Regions from separate parts of the Georgenia sp. X1117 genome, predicted to be linked through region 2. Evidence: riboswitches for the same ligand, from Rfam matches in the RefSeq annotation. Region 2 holds a riboswitch; each other region holds the start of a gene.
What was found. A riboswitch is a leader RNA that binds a small molecule or an ion and turns the genes downstream of it on or off. The one in region 2 is predicted to bind thiamine pyrophosphate.
Positions count from the first base shown of each region.

Region 1: another riboswitch for thiamine pyrophosphate. It lies ahead of AC3D3D_RS06510 (YkoF family thiamine/hydroxymethylpyrimidine-binding protein); the one in region 2 lies ahead of thiM (hydroxyethylthiazole kinase).
Region 3: another riboswitch for thiamine pyrophosphate. It lies ahead of AC3D3D_RS10010 (thiamine ABC transporter substrate-binding protein); the one in region 2 lies ahead of thiM (hydroxyethylthiazole kinase).
Region 4: another riboswitch for thiamine pyrophosphate. It lies ahead of thiM (hydroxyethylthiazole kinase); the one in region 2 lies ahead of thiM (hydroxyethylthiazole kinase).

Region 1 is NZ_CM173492.1:1,433,299-1,436,611, forward strand. Features, by position in the region: gene AC3D3D_RS06500 (DNA-3-methyladenine glycosylase I) at 1-528, shown strand, start outside; gene AC3D3D_RS06505 (homocysteine S-methyltransferase family protein) at 630-1,679, shown strand; TPP riboswitch at 1,776-1,883, shown strand; gene AC3D3D_RS06510 (YkoF family thiamine/hydroxymethylpyrimidine-binding protein) at 1,931-2,635, shown strand; gene AC3D3D_RS06515 (ECF transporter S component) at 2,632-3,231, shown strand; gene AC3D3D_RS06520 (ABC transporter ATP-binding protein) at 3,228-3,313, shown strand, end outside.
Region 2 is NZ_JBYMUV010000002.1:9,836-13,148, reverse strand. Features, by position in the region: gene thiD (bifunctional hydroxymethylpyrimidine kinase/phosphomethylpyrimidine kinase) at 1-297, opposite strand, end outside; gene thiE (thiamine phosphate synthase) at 294-941, opposite strand; gene thiM (hydroxyethylthiazole kinase) at 938-1,765, opposite strand; TPP riboswitch at 1,757-1,853, opposite strand; gene AC3D3D_RS15135 (hypothetical protein) at 2,502-2,660, shown strand; gene AC3D3D_RS15130 (potassium-transporting ATPase subunit F) at 2,657-2,746, shown strand; gene kdpA (potassium-transporting ATPase subunit KdpA) at 2,746-3,313, shown strand, end outside.
Region 3 is NZ_CM173492.1:2,174,649-2,177,961, forward strand. Features, by position in the region: gene AC3D3D_RS09990 (Na+/H+ antiporter subunit E) at 1-735, shown strand, start outside; gene AC3D3D_RS09995 (MrpF/PhaF family protein) at 735-1,121, shown strand; gene mnhG (monovalent cation/H(+) antiporter subunit G) at 1,118-1,498, shown strand; gene AC3D3D_RS10005 (DUF4235 domain-containing protein) at 1,581-1,856, shown strand; TPP riboswitch at 1,885-1,990, shown strand; gene AC3D3D_RS10010 (thiamine ABC transporter substrate-binding protein) at 2,047-3,237, shown strand; gene AC3D3D_RS10015 (ABC transporter permease) at 3,234-3,313, shown strand, end outside.
Region 4 is NZ_CM173492.1:1,524,228-1,527,540, reverse strand. Features, by position in the region: gene thiD (bifunctional hydroxymethylpyrimidine kinase/phosphomethylpyrimidine kinase) at 1-620, opposite strand, end outside; gene thiE (thiamine phosphate synthase) at 617-1,264, opposite strand; gene thiM (hydroxyethylthiazole kinase) at 1,261-2,088, opposite strand; TPP riboswitch at 2,080-2,176, opposite strand; tRNA gene AC3D3D_RS06955 (tRNA-Arg) at 2,649-2,721, shown strand; gene AC3D3D_RS06950 (hypothetical protein) at 2,978-3,313, shown strand, end outside.

The sequences.
Region 1 (3,313 bases), on a different replicon from region 2:
CTGCGCGAGTACTACGACACCGAGTGGGGCATGCCGGTGCGCGACGAGCGCGGGCTGTTCGAGCGGCTCAGCCTCGAGGTCTTCCAGTCGGGGCTCTCGTGGGTGACGATCCTGTGCAAGCGCGAGGCGTTCCGCTCGGCGTTCGCGGGGTTCGACGTGGACGCGGTCGCCGCGTTCGACGACGGCGACGTCGAACGGCTGCTCGCCGACGCCGCCATCGTGCGGAACCGGCGCAAGATCGAGTCGACGATCGACAACGCCCGCGCGACCGTCGAGCTGCGCGGCCGCGGCGGGCTGGCCGAGCTCGTGTGGTCGCACCGGCCGGAGGCGACCCCGGCGCCGCGCACTCCCGCCGAGGTCCCCTCCACCTCGCCGGAGTCCGCCGCCCTGGCCCGGGCGCTCAAGGCGGCCGGCTTCCGCCACGTCGGCCCGACGACGATGTTCGCCCTCATGGAGGCCGTCGGGATCGTGGACACTCACCTCGTGGGCAGCCACCGGCGTGGCTCCTCGGGGGTCTGGGAGAGCTGAGGGCCGTCCCACCTGGTGGGCACCCGGGGTGGGCACGCGCGCGCACGCGGGCGGCTGCGGTTCACTGCGGCGGTCATCGCCCCGACCCCGAGGAACAGCACATGAGCGAGCAGCCCACCCTGACCGACCGTCTCGACGCCGGACCGGTGATCTGCGCCGAGGGCTTCCTTTTCGAGCTCGAGCGCCGCGGCTACCTCACCGCCGGCGAGTTCGTCCCCGAGGTCGCCCTCGAGCACCCGGACGCCCTGCGCGCCCTGCACCGCGACTTCCAGCGCGCCGGCTCCGACGTCGTCGAGGCCTTCACCTACAACGGGCACCGCGAGAAGATGCGGGTCATCGGCAAGGAGGACCTGCTCGAGCCGCTCAATCGCTCCGCGCTGCGGATCGCCCGGGAGGTCGCCGACGGCGTGCCCGGCAACCTCATGGCCGGCAACATCTCCAACTCCAACATCTGGGACCCCGCCGACCCGGCCCGCCAGGGCGAGGTGCGGGCGATGTTCGAGGAGATGGTCGGCTGGGCCGTCGAGGAGGGCGCCGACCTCATCGTCGGGGAGACCTTCTACTACGCCGGGGAGGCGCTGACCGCCCTCGAGGTCGCCCGCGCCTCGGGCCTGCCCGTGGTCCTCACCCTCGCGCCGATGGCGCTGGAGGAGATGGCCGACGGCGTGGGGATCGTCGAGACCGCGCAGCGTCTCGAGCAGGGCGGGGCCGACGTCGTCGGGCTCAACTGTTTCCGCGGGCCGGCCACCATGCTGCCGTGGCTGCGGGAGATCCGCGCCGCGGTGTCCTGCCACGTCGGCGCGCTGCCGATCCCCTACCGCACCACCGCCGCGGAGCCGACGTTCTTCAACCTCTCCGACGTCGACGCCGCCACCCCGGTCCCCCACGGCCGCGCCTTCCCCACCGGCCTGGACCCGCTGTACACCAACCGGTACGAGATCGGCGCCTTCGCCCGCGAGGCGTACGACCTGGGCGTGCACTACCTCGGCGTGTGCTGCGGCGCGGCCCCGATCCACGTCCGCCAGGTCGCCGAGGCGGTCGGCCGGACCACCGAGGCGAGCCGCTTCTCCGAGCGCATGGAGAACCACTTCATGTACGGCAGCCACGACCGGCTGCCCGAGCACATCGCGGCGCTCGGCTCGCGCGCCTGACCCGCGGCGGCGGGCCGGGACGGCCAGGACGGACGGGGGTGGCCCGGCCCGTCCTGGACACCGGTCGACAGCCGGTCGCCCCACCGGTTACGGTCGGCACAACCCCCGGGGAGCGCCTGCCGGCGCTGAGAGTGCGGAGAGACCGCAGACCCGCTGACCTGATCCGGTTCGTACCGGCGTAGGGAGCAGGGAGCCTGTCGGCACACCGCGCCGGCGGGACTCGACGACACCCGCGGGCCGAGGACGGCACCGTGCACACCCAGCAGACCGAACCGCGCGACCACCCGACCGCCCCGGACGCGTCCGGTCGTGGCGCCCCCGCTCCCACCCCCGCCGAGCTCGGCATCGGGATGCGGCTCAGCGTCCACCCGCACACCGACGACTTCGCCGAGGTCATCGGCGGCGCCCTGGCCGACGTCGAGGAGCAGGGGCTCACCGCCGGCCTTGTCACCGAGACCGACACGGTGAGCACCTGGGTCGGGGCCCGCGAGCAGCCCGCCGAGCAGCGCCTGGTGGCCTACGCGACCGGCCTCGTCGCCGCGGCCTCGCGGGGCTCCGGGGGCGGGCACGTCGTCGCCCACATCCTGCTCTCGCGCGGCTGCCCCGGCGAGGTGACCTGCGACCTCCCGACGGGGGCCCGGGCTCCCCGCCCGGTCCCCGTCGACCTCGCGCGGACCGGCATCGACGCTCAGGCCCAGTGGTCCCTCTACCCCCTCCTCGACGGGTCCTCGGGCGGCGGCGAGCACATGGACCACATCATGGGGGCGATCGAGGGCGCGCGACGCCGCGGCACCGCCGCCTCGCCGGCGCACTACGCCACCCTGCTCGAGGGGGACCTCGCCGACGTCCTGACCACCGCGTCCGACGCCTGGGCCGAGGTCGGCACCGCCGTGCCGCACGTCGTCGCTCACCTCACCGTCTCGGTGGGCTCGCCCAGCCTGGGCGGGCGGGCATGAGCCCCCGCGAGGCCCGGACCGGGCCGGGGCCGTGGGCGCTGAAGGACCTCGTGCTCGTGGTGGTCCTCGGCGCCGTCTTCGGGTTCGTCTACTGGGCGCTCGTCCAGGCCTGGAGCGGGCTGCGCCTGCTCATGGGCCCGGCCGGCGACCTGTCCGAGCACGTGCTGTTCGGCGGCTGGCTCATCGTCGCGCCGATCGCGGTGGCGATCGTGCGGCGCCCCGGCGCCGGCGTGCTGGCCGAGGTCATCGCCGCCGTCATCGAGTTCGCGTTCCTCGGCTCCCCGGTCGGCCCGCTCCTCGTCATCGCCGCCGTGCTGCAGGGCGTGGGCTGCGAGCTGCCGTTCTTCCTCACCCGGTATAAGCGGTACGGCTGGGAGATCTTCGCCCTGGCCGGCCTGCTCGGCGCGACGCTCGTGTTCTTCTACTCGGCGTTCCGCTCGGGCTGGTACGGCCAGGACATCTTCGCCCTGCGGCTCGTCATCCAGGCGCTGTCCGGCATCGTGCTGGGCGGCCTGCTCGCCAAGGTCGTCGTCGACGCCCTCGCGCGCACCGGCGTCACCGACAACTTCGCCATCGGCCGGGCGGGGACCTCGTGACGAGCGCCCGCCCGGCGGGCTCCCCCGCGGTCGGGGTCACCCCGTCCCCCGACGGCGCGGCCACCGCCGTCGCGGCCCTGCG
Region 2 (3,313 bases):
GCGCTTGTCGAGGAAGGCGAGGACGGTCTCGATGGTGGCCGCGGAGGCGAGCATCCCGATCTTGGCGGCGTCAACCGCCACGTCGTCTACGAGGGTGTCCAGCTGGGCGCGGACGAAGTCCGCGGGGACGACGTGGACACCGGTGACTCCCTGGGTGGACTGGGCGGTCAGTGAGGTGAGCACCGCGGTGCCGTAGGCACCCAGTGCGGAGAAGGTCTTGAGGTCGCCTTGAATACCGGCCCCGCCGGAGGGATCGGAGCCGGCGATCGTCAGCGCGATCGGTGGGCGGGGGTTCACGGTTGCCCGTCCCACGCGGCCCGCAGGCTCGCGGCCGCCACGGCTGGTTCCTCCGCGGCGCACACCGTCGAGACGACCACCACGCCGGCGGCGCCGCTGTGGCGCAGCATGCCGGTGCGTTTCGTGGTGATGCCGCCGATGGCGACGACCGGCCACGGGCTCGCGGCGGCCACCGCAGCCACCCCGCCCGGGCCGATCGGAGTGCCGTGGTCAGGCTTGGTCGCCGTCGGCCACACCGGTCCAACGCCGAGGTAGTCCAAGACGCCGTCACCGAGCCCGCGTGCTGTGCGAACCTGCTCGATCGTGCTGACCGACAGCCCGACCATGGCGTCCGGCCCGAGCAACTGCCGGGCCTGAGCAGGCGGCATGTCGCGCTGACCGACGTGGACGCCGTCGGCGCCGATGTCCTGAACGAGGTGGACCCGGTCATCGATAATCAGCGGCACCCCGGTCCCCGCCAGCACCTCGCGGACCGCCACGCCGAGGGCGACGAAGTCGGCGTCGGTGGCGCCCGGGTCACGCAACTGCACCACGCTGACCCCGCCCGTGACCGCAGCCTGCACGGTCGCGGGCACGCCCCGTGGGCCGCACAAACCGGTGTCGGTGACCAGGTAGAGGCTGAGGTTCACCGGTCGGCGGGTCACCGGAGCACCACCTTCTCGGTCAACTTCTGCGGGTTGAGGGTGGCGAGAGAGTCGAGCAGCGCGACGGCGAAGCTCCCCGGCCCGGCGGCACGCTCGGCCGCGACCTCGGCGGCCACGGTGTATGTCGCGGTCGCGGCCGTGGCGGCCAGGAGCGGGTCGTCGGTGGTGGCGGCGAAGGCAGCCATGAGCGCGCCCAGCGCGCACCCACCGCCAGTGACCTGGGTCAACCATCGATGGCCGTTGTCCACCCGCACCAGCCGGGTGCCGTCGGTGAGGTGGTCGACCTCCCCGGAGACCGCGACGATGGTGCCGTGCTCCCGGGCCAGCGCCCGGCCGGCGTCGAGGGCGTCCTCGGCGGCGTCGACGCTCTCCGGGCCCCGCCCACCGCTGCCCCCACCGGCCAAAGCGAGAATCTCTGAGGGGTTGCCACGGACGAGTGCCGGGGAGGCGTGGGCGAGCAGGTCGACGGCAACCCGGGTGCGCCAGGCGAGCCCACCCACCCCGACCGGGTCGAGCACCCACGGGGTGCCGGCCGCCGCGGCGGCACTGACCGCGCCGTGCATCGCAGCCACCGTCGCCTCTTGGGGCGTGCCGAGGTTGACCAGGACCCCGTCGGCGACGGCGGCGAACGGCCCGGCTTCCTCCGGGTTATCCACCATCGACGGACTGGCGCCGACCGCGAGCAGGACGTTCGCTGTCCACTGAGCGACGACGACGTTGGTCAGGCACTGCACCAGCGGGGCATGCCCGCGCATCGCGGCCAAGGCCTCGCCCACAGCGGCAGCATCGAGTGGGACAGTAGGGACGGAAGAAGGTGCCGACATCGGCGACGTTCCCTTCGCTAGTACGAACTAGATCAGGTTCAACGGGTGTGATCTCAGCCGTACCAGCACGGCACCCCGCGTCATTCACCAGCCTAACATCCGCACCGTTCCCCGCACCGTGCCCTCGCTTCAGCGACCGCAAAAGGGTCGCGCCTCGGACCGTCCGGGCGTGCTGTCACCAGTGCCCGACGCGCGTTCCTTGGCCGCCGCAGCCCTCACCATGGCGCCTCACCAGACAACGGCTGCGCAACCTTTGAATGTGCAGTCGACTTCGGACGATCGTGCAGTGGACTTCGGAACCTGACATACCCCAGAAGCCTCATCACCACATGATGCCTCACAAACTCGCTGCTCTGGAAGATCTGAGACGCAACACGGTGCGACGACTTCACGAGACACCGCCGCTCGGTATCGACCCAGCTCGAGACGATCCCTTCGCCGCTCGGCTGTGTGTCTCGTAAAGCTGTAGGTTTCCGCAACGCGACTAGGTAGGCCGTCGGCAGTGTGTGGCGTGGAACGCTGCGAGTTGTGTTGGAGGCCCTATCTAGCGTCCCCACAGCGAATGGTGACGGTTTTGCAGATTCCGGTGTGTGGGAGCCCAGTGTGGTGTCGCACCGAGTGCTGTCGGTGACCTGAGCCCCAGCCGGGGGACGACTGGCGTAAGCAGTCCATGAGGATCGGCTCGAGAGCCGTATGGATTCCGTGAGGACGCCTGTCCCGCCGCCGTGAACGGTGTGTGCTCGGTATCGCGCCGCACCTCGGCGTGCGACCGCCGGACGGCGGCCGCCCCTACTCAGAACGGAGTCCTGCTGTGCTCGACGTCCTCTCCGTGGTCGGCGTGATCGCCCTATTCGCGGTCGTCGCCCTCATCGCGCGGGCGGTGGAGAAGCTGTGATCGTACTCGAGATCCTCGCCCTCCTCCTCGGTCTCGCCGCGATCGTGTACCTGTTCATCGCCCTGCTTGCACCGGAGCGTTTCTGATGGACTGGCTCTACCTCGTCGCGAGCGTCCTCACACTCGTCGCCGCTCTCGCGGTCGTGTACCGCCCGATGGGCGACTACATGGCCTGGGTCTTCACCGCCCCAGTCTCCTCGCGCTGGGAGACGCGCGTGTTCGCCGTCCTCGGCGTCGACTCCTCCCGCGAGCAGTCCTGGCCCGCCTACCTGCGGTCCGTGCTGCTGTTCTCCCTGGTGGGCGTCCTCGCGCTGTTCGGTCTCCTGCGGCTCCAGGAGCTGTTGCCCTACTCCCTGGGCAATGAGTCGATCGATTCGGGGGTCGCGTTCAACACCGCGATCTCCTTCGTGACGAACACCAACTGGCAGGCGTACTCCGGCGAGGACCTCTCCTACACGGTCCAGTTCGCCGGTCTCGCGGTCCAGAACTTCGTCTCGGCCGCCACCGGCATCGCCGTCGCGGTCGCGCTGGTGCGAGGCCTGGCCCGGCGCCGCACGGGAACGATCGGGAACTTCTGGGTCGATCTGCTGCGTGGCACCTTCCTGGTGTTGCTGCCGGTATCGATCCTCAGCGCCGTCGTGCTGATCGCAGGCG
Region 3 (3,313 bases), on a different replicon from region 2:
GAGACCGCCGCCGACCCGCGCACCAGCTCCGCGCGCCCGTCGGGCAGCCACCGGCCCGGCGCCCGCGCCGCCTGGGGCCGGCGCCGCCGCACGGCCGCCGCCCGACGGCGCCTGGCCCCGACGTCGTGGAAGCTCGTCATCGGGCTCACCGTGGTGTGGGTGCTGCTGTGGGGCGACCTCTCGCTGGGCAACCTCGTGGCCGGCTTCGCGCTGGCGCTGTTCGTCACGATCCTCATGCCGATGCCGCGGGCCACCGGACGCACCACCGTGCGGCCGCTGGCGGTCGTCGTGCTCGCCGCGGTGTTCGTCAAGGAGGTGCTCGTCGCCTCCTGGGACATCGTCACGCTGGTCGTGCGGGGGCGGGCGCCGCGCGGCGCCGTCATCCGCGTCCAGATGCGCTCGCACTCCGACCTCATCCTCACCGCCACCGGCGGCATGTGCTCGCTCGTGCCCGGCTCGCTGGTGGTCGAGGCCATGCGCAACTCCGGGATGCTCTACATGCACATCCTCGACGTCGACGTCGCCGGCGGTCTCGAGCAGGCGCACGCCGACGTGCTCGCCCAGGAGGAGCGCCTGCTGCGTGCCTTCGCCACCGACGACCAGCTGGTCGACGCCGGCTTCCGCCCCGGCTGGTCGCGCCGCGCCGGACGCCTGCCGGCCCCCTCGGTCGAGGGCGCCGCAGCCTCCGCGCCGGCCGAGGACCCGGCCGGGACGAGCACGGGAGGTGAGGCCTGATGGAGATCGTCGTCTACGTGTGCCTGGGCATCGTCGTGCTCGCGATCTTCGTCGCGCTGGCGCGGATGGAGCGCGGTCCCTCGACCCTCGACCGCGCGGTGGCCACCGACGTCGTCACCGCGTCCGTCGTGGCGCTCATCGCGCTGCTCATCGCCTGGACCGGGAGCGCGGCCTACGTGCCGATCCTCGTGGTGCTCACGCTGGTCGGCTTCCTCACCACGGTGACGATCGCGCGGTTCACCTCGGTGGAGCGGTCCGACGAGGCGCGCATCCTCACCAAGGAGGAGCTCGAGCAGGTGCTCGAGCGCGAGCGGGAGATGGACGACGACGACGCGCCGGTGCACGGTCCGGAGTCGCCGCGCGTGACGGGGGAGGAGCAGTCATGAGCTGGACGGCGGTGGCCTCGGTGCTCGGCGGTGTCTTCCTCGTGGCGGGTTCCCTGCTCGTCCTGGTCGCGGCGGTCGCGCTGGTCCGGTTCCCGGACCTGTTCGCGCGCATGCACGCTGCGGCCAAGCCCCAGGTGCTCGGCCTGTCCCTGCTGATGATCGGCGTGGCTCTCGAGGTGCGCGACTCCCGGATCGGGTGGACCCTGGTCCTCGTCGTCGCGTTCCAGTTCCTCACCGCACCGATCAGCGCGCACATGGCCGGGCGCGGCGGCTACCGCACCGGTCGCGTGGACCGGTCGGCGCTCGTGGCCGACGAGCTGGCGGAGGACATCGAGGCCGCCGGAGGGGACCACGCGTACAAGCAGACTGGGGCATGATCGTCCCAGCGGGAGCGCACGGCCGACCGTGCGGGACACCGACAACCCCCGGGACGCCCGTCCCGGACCACGGAGGGCAGAGATGGACATCGGCTGGAAGATCGTCAGCACCGGCGCCGGCGCGGTCGCGGGCATCGCCGCGAACAAGATCCTGCAGAAGGGCTGGGTCGCGGTGACCGGGCACGAGCCGCCGGAGGCCATCGACGGCGACGACTCGGTCTCGCTGGTCGAGATCGTCATCTTCTCCGCCGTCTCGGGCGCCGTCATCGGGCTCATCCGTCAGCTCGCCACGCGCCAGGCCGCGAAGTGGTACAAGCCCGCGGAGCTCGAGCTGGCCAAACTCACCGACGACGACTGAGGCCCCGCCTCGCCGGGGTAGCATGGCCGGCGAACGACAGGGGAGCGCCCACGTGGCGCTGAGAGTGCGGCACGCCGCAGACCCTCGAACCTGATCCGGTTAGCACCGGCGGAGGTAGTCGGGACTTCTCTCCGTCGTCGCGGCACCCGCCGCGACGACGAACCCTGCGCACCCACACGGGAGGCAGGCCATGCACAGCAGCATCACCGGTACGACCAGCAGCACCCGCACGACGACGATCACCGCCCGCGTCCGCCCGGCGCGGCTCCTCGGCGCCACCGCCCTGGCGCTGACCCTCGCCGGCTGCTCCCTCGGCGGCGGGGACAGCTCCGACGACCCGGCACCGGGGAGTGGCAGCGACGAGGCGGGCACGGAGAGCGGCAGCGGCGAGGCCGCGGGCGGCGGCTCCGGCAACGGGGGTTCCGGCAGCGGCGGCGAGGTCGCCCTGGTCACCCACGACTCCTTCAACATCCCCGAGGAGCTCGTCGCGCAGTTCGAGCAGGACACGGGCTACACGCTCGTCGTCACCGCGCCGGGCGACGCCGGCAGCGTCGTCAACGAGCTCCTGCTCTCCGCGGGCAGCCCGAGCGCCGACGTCGTCTACGGCATCGACAACGCCTACGCCACGCGCGCGATCGACGGCGGGGTGCTCGAGCCCTACATCTCGCCCGCGCTGCCGGACTCCGCGCAGGACCTCCTGCTCGAGGGCAGCGACGAGCTGACCCCGATCGACTTCGGCGACGTCTGCCTCAACGTCGACACCGCCTGGTTCGCCGAGGACGGCCGCCCCGCGCCGACGGACCTCGAGGACCTCGCCGACCCCGCCTACGCCGACCTCACCGTCGTCACCGACCCCAACACCTCCTCCCCGGGCATGGCCCTCCTGCTCGCGACCGTGGCCGAGTACGGCGAGGACGGGTTCGCCGGGTACTGGCAGCGCCTGGCGGACAACGGGGTGCGCGTCGTCGACTCCTGGTCGGACGCCTACTACGTGGACTTCACCGTGGTCGGCGGCGACCGACCCGTCGCCCTGTCCTACTCCTCCTCGCCGGCCGCCACCCTCACCGAGGACGGCTCCGCCTCGACCACCGCGGCGGTGATGGACACGTGCGTGCGGCAGGTGGAGTACGCGGGCGTGGTCGCGGGGGCGGCGAACCCCGAGGGGGCGCGCGCCGTCGTCGACTGGCTGCTCTCGGAGGAGGTCCAGGCCGCGCTGCCCGGGTCGATGTACATGTACCCCGTCGACGACGCCGCCGCGCTGCCCGAGGAGTGGGCCGAGTTCGCGCCGCCCGCCGAGGAGCCGCTCGGTGTCCCGGCCGCCGAGATCGAGGCGGGCCGGGAGGAGTGGCTGCGCGCCTGGGACGAGGCCGTCGCCGGGTGAGCCCGGCTCGGCGGGCCGCGCGCGCCCTCGCCGTCGGGGTGCCGGTCCTCTTCCTCGCGGCCTTCTTCCTCGCCCC
Region 4 (3,313 bases), on a different replicon from region 2:
ACCCGCGGGCCGGTCAGCAGCTGCTCGCCCGCGTCGTCGAGCCACAGGTCGGTGGCGTGTGCGTCGCCGCCGAGGTGGCCCCCCTTGACCAGCACCCGCGCGGCGCCCAGCTCCCGGAGCGCGATGGCCTGGGCGCGCATGGTGTCGAGGTCTTCGGCGGGGTCGGCGTCGAGCAGCACGGCGGCCTCGGGGACGTTCGGCGTGATGAGGGAGACGTACGGCAGGAGTTGGCGCATCGGCTCGACGGCGTCCTCGGCCAGCAGCCGGGAACCGGCGGTGGACACCATGACGGGGTCGAGGACCACAACCGGCACCGCGTCGGAGCGCTTGTCGAGGAAGGCGAGGACGGTCTCGATGGTGGCCGCGGAGGCGAGCATCCCGATCTTGGCGGCGTCAACCGCCACGTCGTCTACGAGGGTGCCCAGCTGGGCGCGGACGAAGTCCGCGGGGACGACGTGGACACCGGTGACTCCCTGGGTGGACTGGGCGGTCAGTGAGGTGAGCACCGCGGTGCCGTAGGCACCCAGTGCGGAGAAGGTCTTGAGGTCGCCTTGAATACCGGCCCCGCCGGAGGGATCGGAGCCGGCGATCGTCAGCGCGATCGGTGGGCGGGGGTTCACGGTTGCCCGTCCCACGCGGCCCGCAGGCTCGCGGCCGCCACGGCTGGTTCCTCCGCGGCGCACACCGTCGAGACGACCGCCACGCCGGCGGCGCCGCTGTGGCGCAGCATGCCGGTGCGTTTCGTGGTGATGCCGCCGATGGCGACGACCGGCCACGGGCTCGCGGCGGCCACCGCAGCCACCCCGCCCGGGCCGATCGGAGTGCCGTGGTCAGGCTTGGTCGCCGTCGGCCACACCGGTCCAACGCCGAGGTAGTCCAAGACGCCGTCACCGAGCCCGCGTGCTGTGCGAACCTGCTCGATCGTGCTGACCGACAGCCCGACCATGGCGTCCGGCCCGAGCAACTGCCGGGCCTGAGCAGGCGGCATGTCGCGCTGACCGACGTGGACGCCGTCGGCGCCGATGTCCTGAACGAGGTGGACCCGGTCATCGATAATCAGCGGCACCCCGGTCCCCGCCAGCACCTCGCGGACCGCCACGCCGAGGGCGACGAAGTGGGCGTCGGTGGCGCCCGGGTCACGCAACTGCACCACGGTGACTCCGCCCGCGACCGCAGCCTGCACGGTCGCGGGCACCCCCCGTGGGCCGCACAAACCGGTGTCGGTGACCAGGTAGAGGCTGAGGTTCACCGGTCGGCGGGTCACCGGAGCACCACCTTCTCGGTCAGCTCCTGCGGGTTGAGGGTGGCGAGAGAGTCCAGCAGCGCAACGGCGAAGCTCCCCGGCCCGGCGGCACGCTCGGCCGCGACCTCGGCGGCCACGGTGTACGTCGCGGTCGCGGCCGTGGCGGCCAGGAGCGGGTCGTCGGTGGTGGCGGCGAAGGCAGCCATGAGTGCGCCCAGCGCGCACCCACCGCCAGTGACCTGGGTCAACCATCGATGGCCGTTGGCCACCCGCACCAGCCGGGTGCCGTCGGTGAGGTGGTCGACCTCCCCGGAGACCGCGACGATGGTGCCGTGCTCCCGGGCCAGCGCCCGGCCGGCGTCGAGGGCATCCTCGGCGGCGTCGACGCTCTCCGGACCCCGCCCACCGCTGCCCCCACCGGCGAAAGCGAGAATCTCTGAGGGGTTGCCACGGACGAGTGCCGGGGAGGCGTGGGCGAGCAGGTCGACGACAACCCGGCTGCGCCAGGCGAGCCCACCCACCCCGACCGGGTCGAGCACCCACGGGGTGCCGGCCGCCGCGGCGGCACTGACCGCGCCGTGCATCGCAGCCACCGTCGCCTCTTGGGGCGTGCCGAGGTTGACCAGGACCCCGTCGGCGACGGCGGCGAACGGCCCGGCTTCCTCCGGGTTGTCCACCATCGACGGACTGGCGCCGACCGCGAGCAGGACGTTCGCTGTCCACTGAGCGACGACGACGTTGGTCAGGCACTGCACCAGCGGGGCATGCCCGCGCATCGCAGCCAAGGCCTCGCCCACAGCGGCAGCATCGAGTGGGACAGTAGGGACGGAAGAAGGTGCCGACATCGGCGACGTTCCCTTCGCTAGTACGAACTAGATCAGGTTCAACGGGTGTGATCTCAGCCGTACCAGCACGGCACCCCGCGTCATTCACCAGCTTAACATCCGCACCGTTCCCAGCACCGTGCCCTCGCTTCAGCGATCGCAAAAGGGTCGCGCCTCGGACCGTCCGGGCGTGCTGTCACCAGTGCCCGGCTGCGCTACGGCGTTCCTTGGCCGCCGCAGCCCTCACCATGGCGCCTCACCAGACAACGGCTGCGCAACCTTAAAATGTGCAGTCGACTTCGGACACTCGTGCAGTGGACTTCGAAAACTGACACACGTGCAGCGCGGGCGTCGACAGGATGAGCCAGATCGCGTGCGCCGGTACGTCGAGCACGGCCTCGACCACCAGTGTGGTCGCTGTGGTGGTGACTGTGGACCGCATGTGGTGCCCCCGGTGAGAAATCGGTGCGACGTTGCACCTGACGTGAACCCTGCCACACTTCCGTGCCCCCATGGTCAGCGGGGTCGCCAGGTGGGACGCGGCCCCCGTCCGTGGCGCGCTATCCTTGGTCGGCCTTCCTGCCTTCGTAGCTCAGGGGATAGAGCACCGCTCTCCTAAAGCGGGTGTCGGCGGTTCGAATCCGCCCGAGGGCACCCCGTCGCCCGCCCCCGTGGTCCTGTGACCCAGGCCGCGAGCGAGCGGGCTTGCGCTCAGCCGTCCGGGTGGGCATGATTGTCGTCAGACGGAGCGTGACGCCTGCCCCCCCTGCGCGTCACGCTCCGTTCTTGTCTGTCCGGGCGGGTCGCCCGCGGCGCCGAGGCCGCGACGCCGCCACCCCGCCGCCGGCCAGCGCCCGACACCACTGCCGTCGCTCCGACGCGCGGGCCGTCGCGCGCCTACCCTGGTGGGATGACGCCTCCGCCGATCCCGCCCTTCCGCCGCGGCCGGGACAGCGACCGGCGACGCGCCAGGTCCGCCCCGACGACCGACGCCCCGGCCACCACCGGGCAGCCGGCCCACGCGGCCGAGGACGCCACCGGTGAGGCGGCCGCCGGCGGGGACGATGCCGGCTCGCCCGACGCCGACCAGACCACCGCCGCGGGTGCCCCCGCGGGTGCCGGGGACGCCGCCCGGCCCGAGGATGCCCGGCCCGAGGATGCCCCGCACGGTCCCCGGCCGGGGACCCGCACCGGGGCCGTGGCCCGCGCCGTCGAGCGCTGGATCGCCGACCTCACCGCGCTGGGC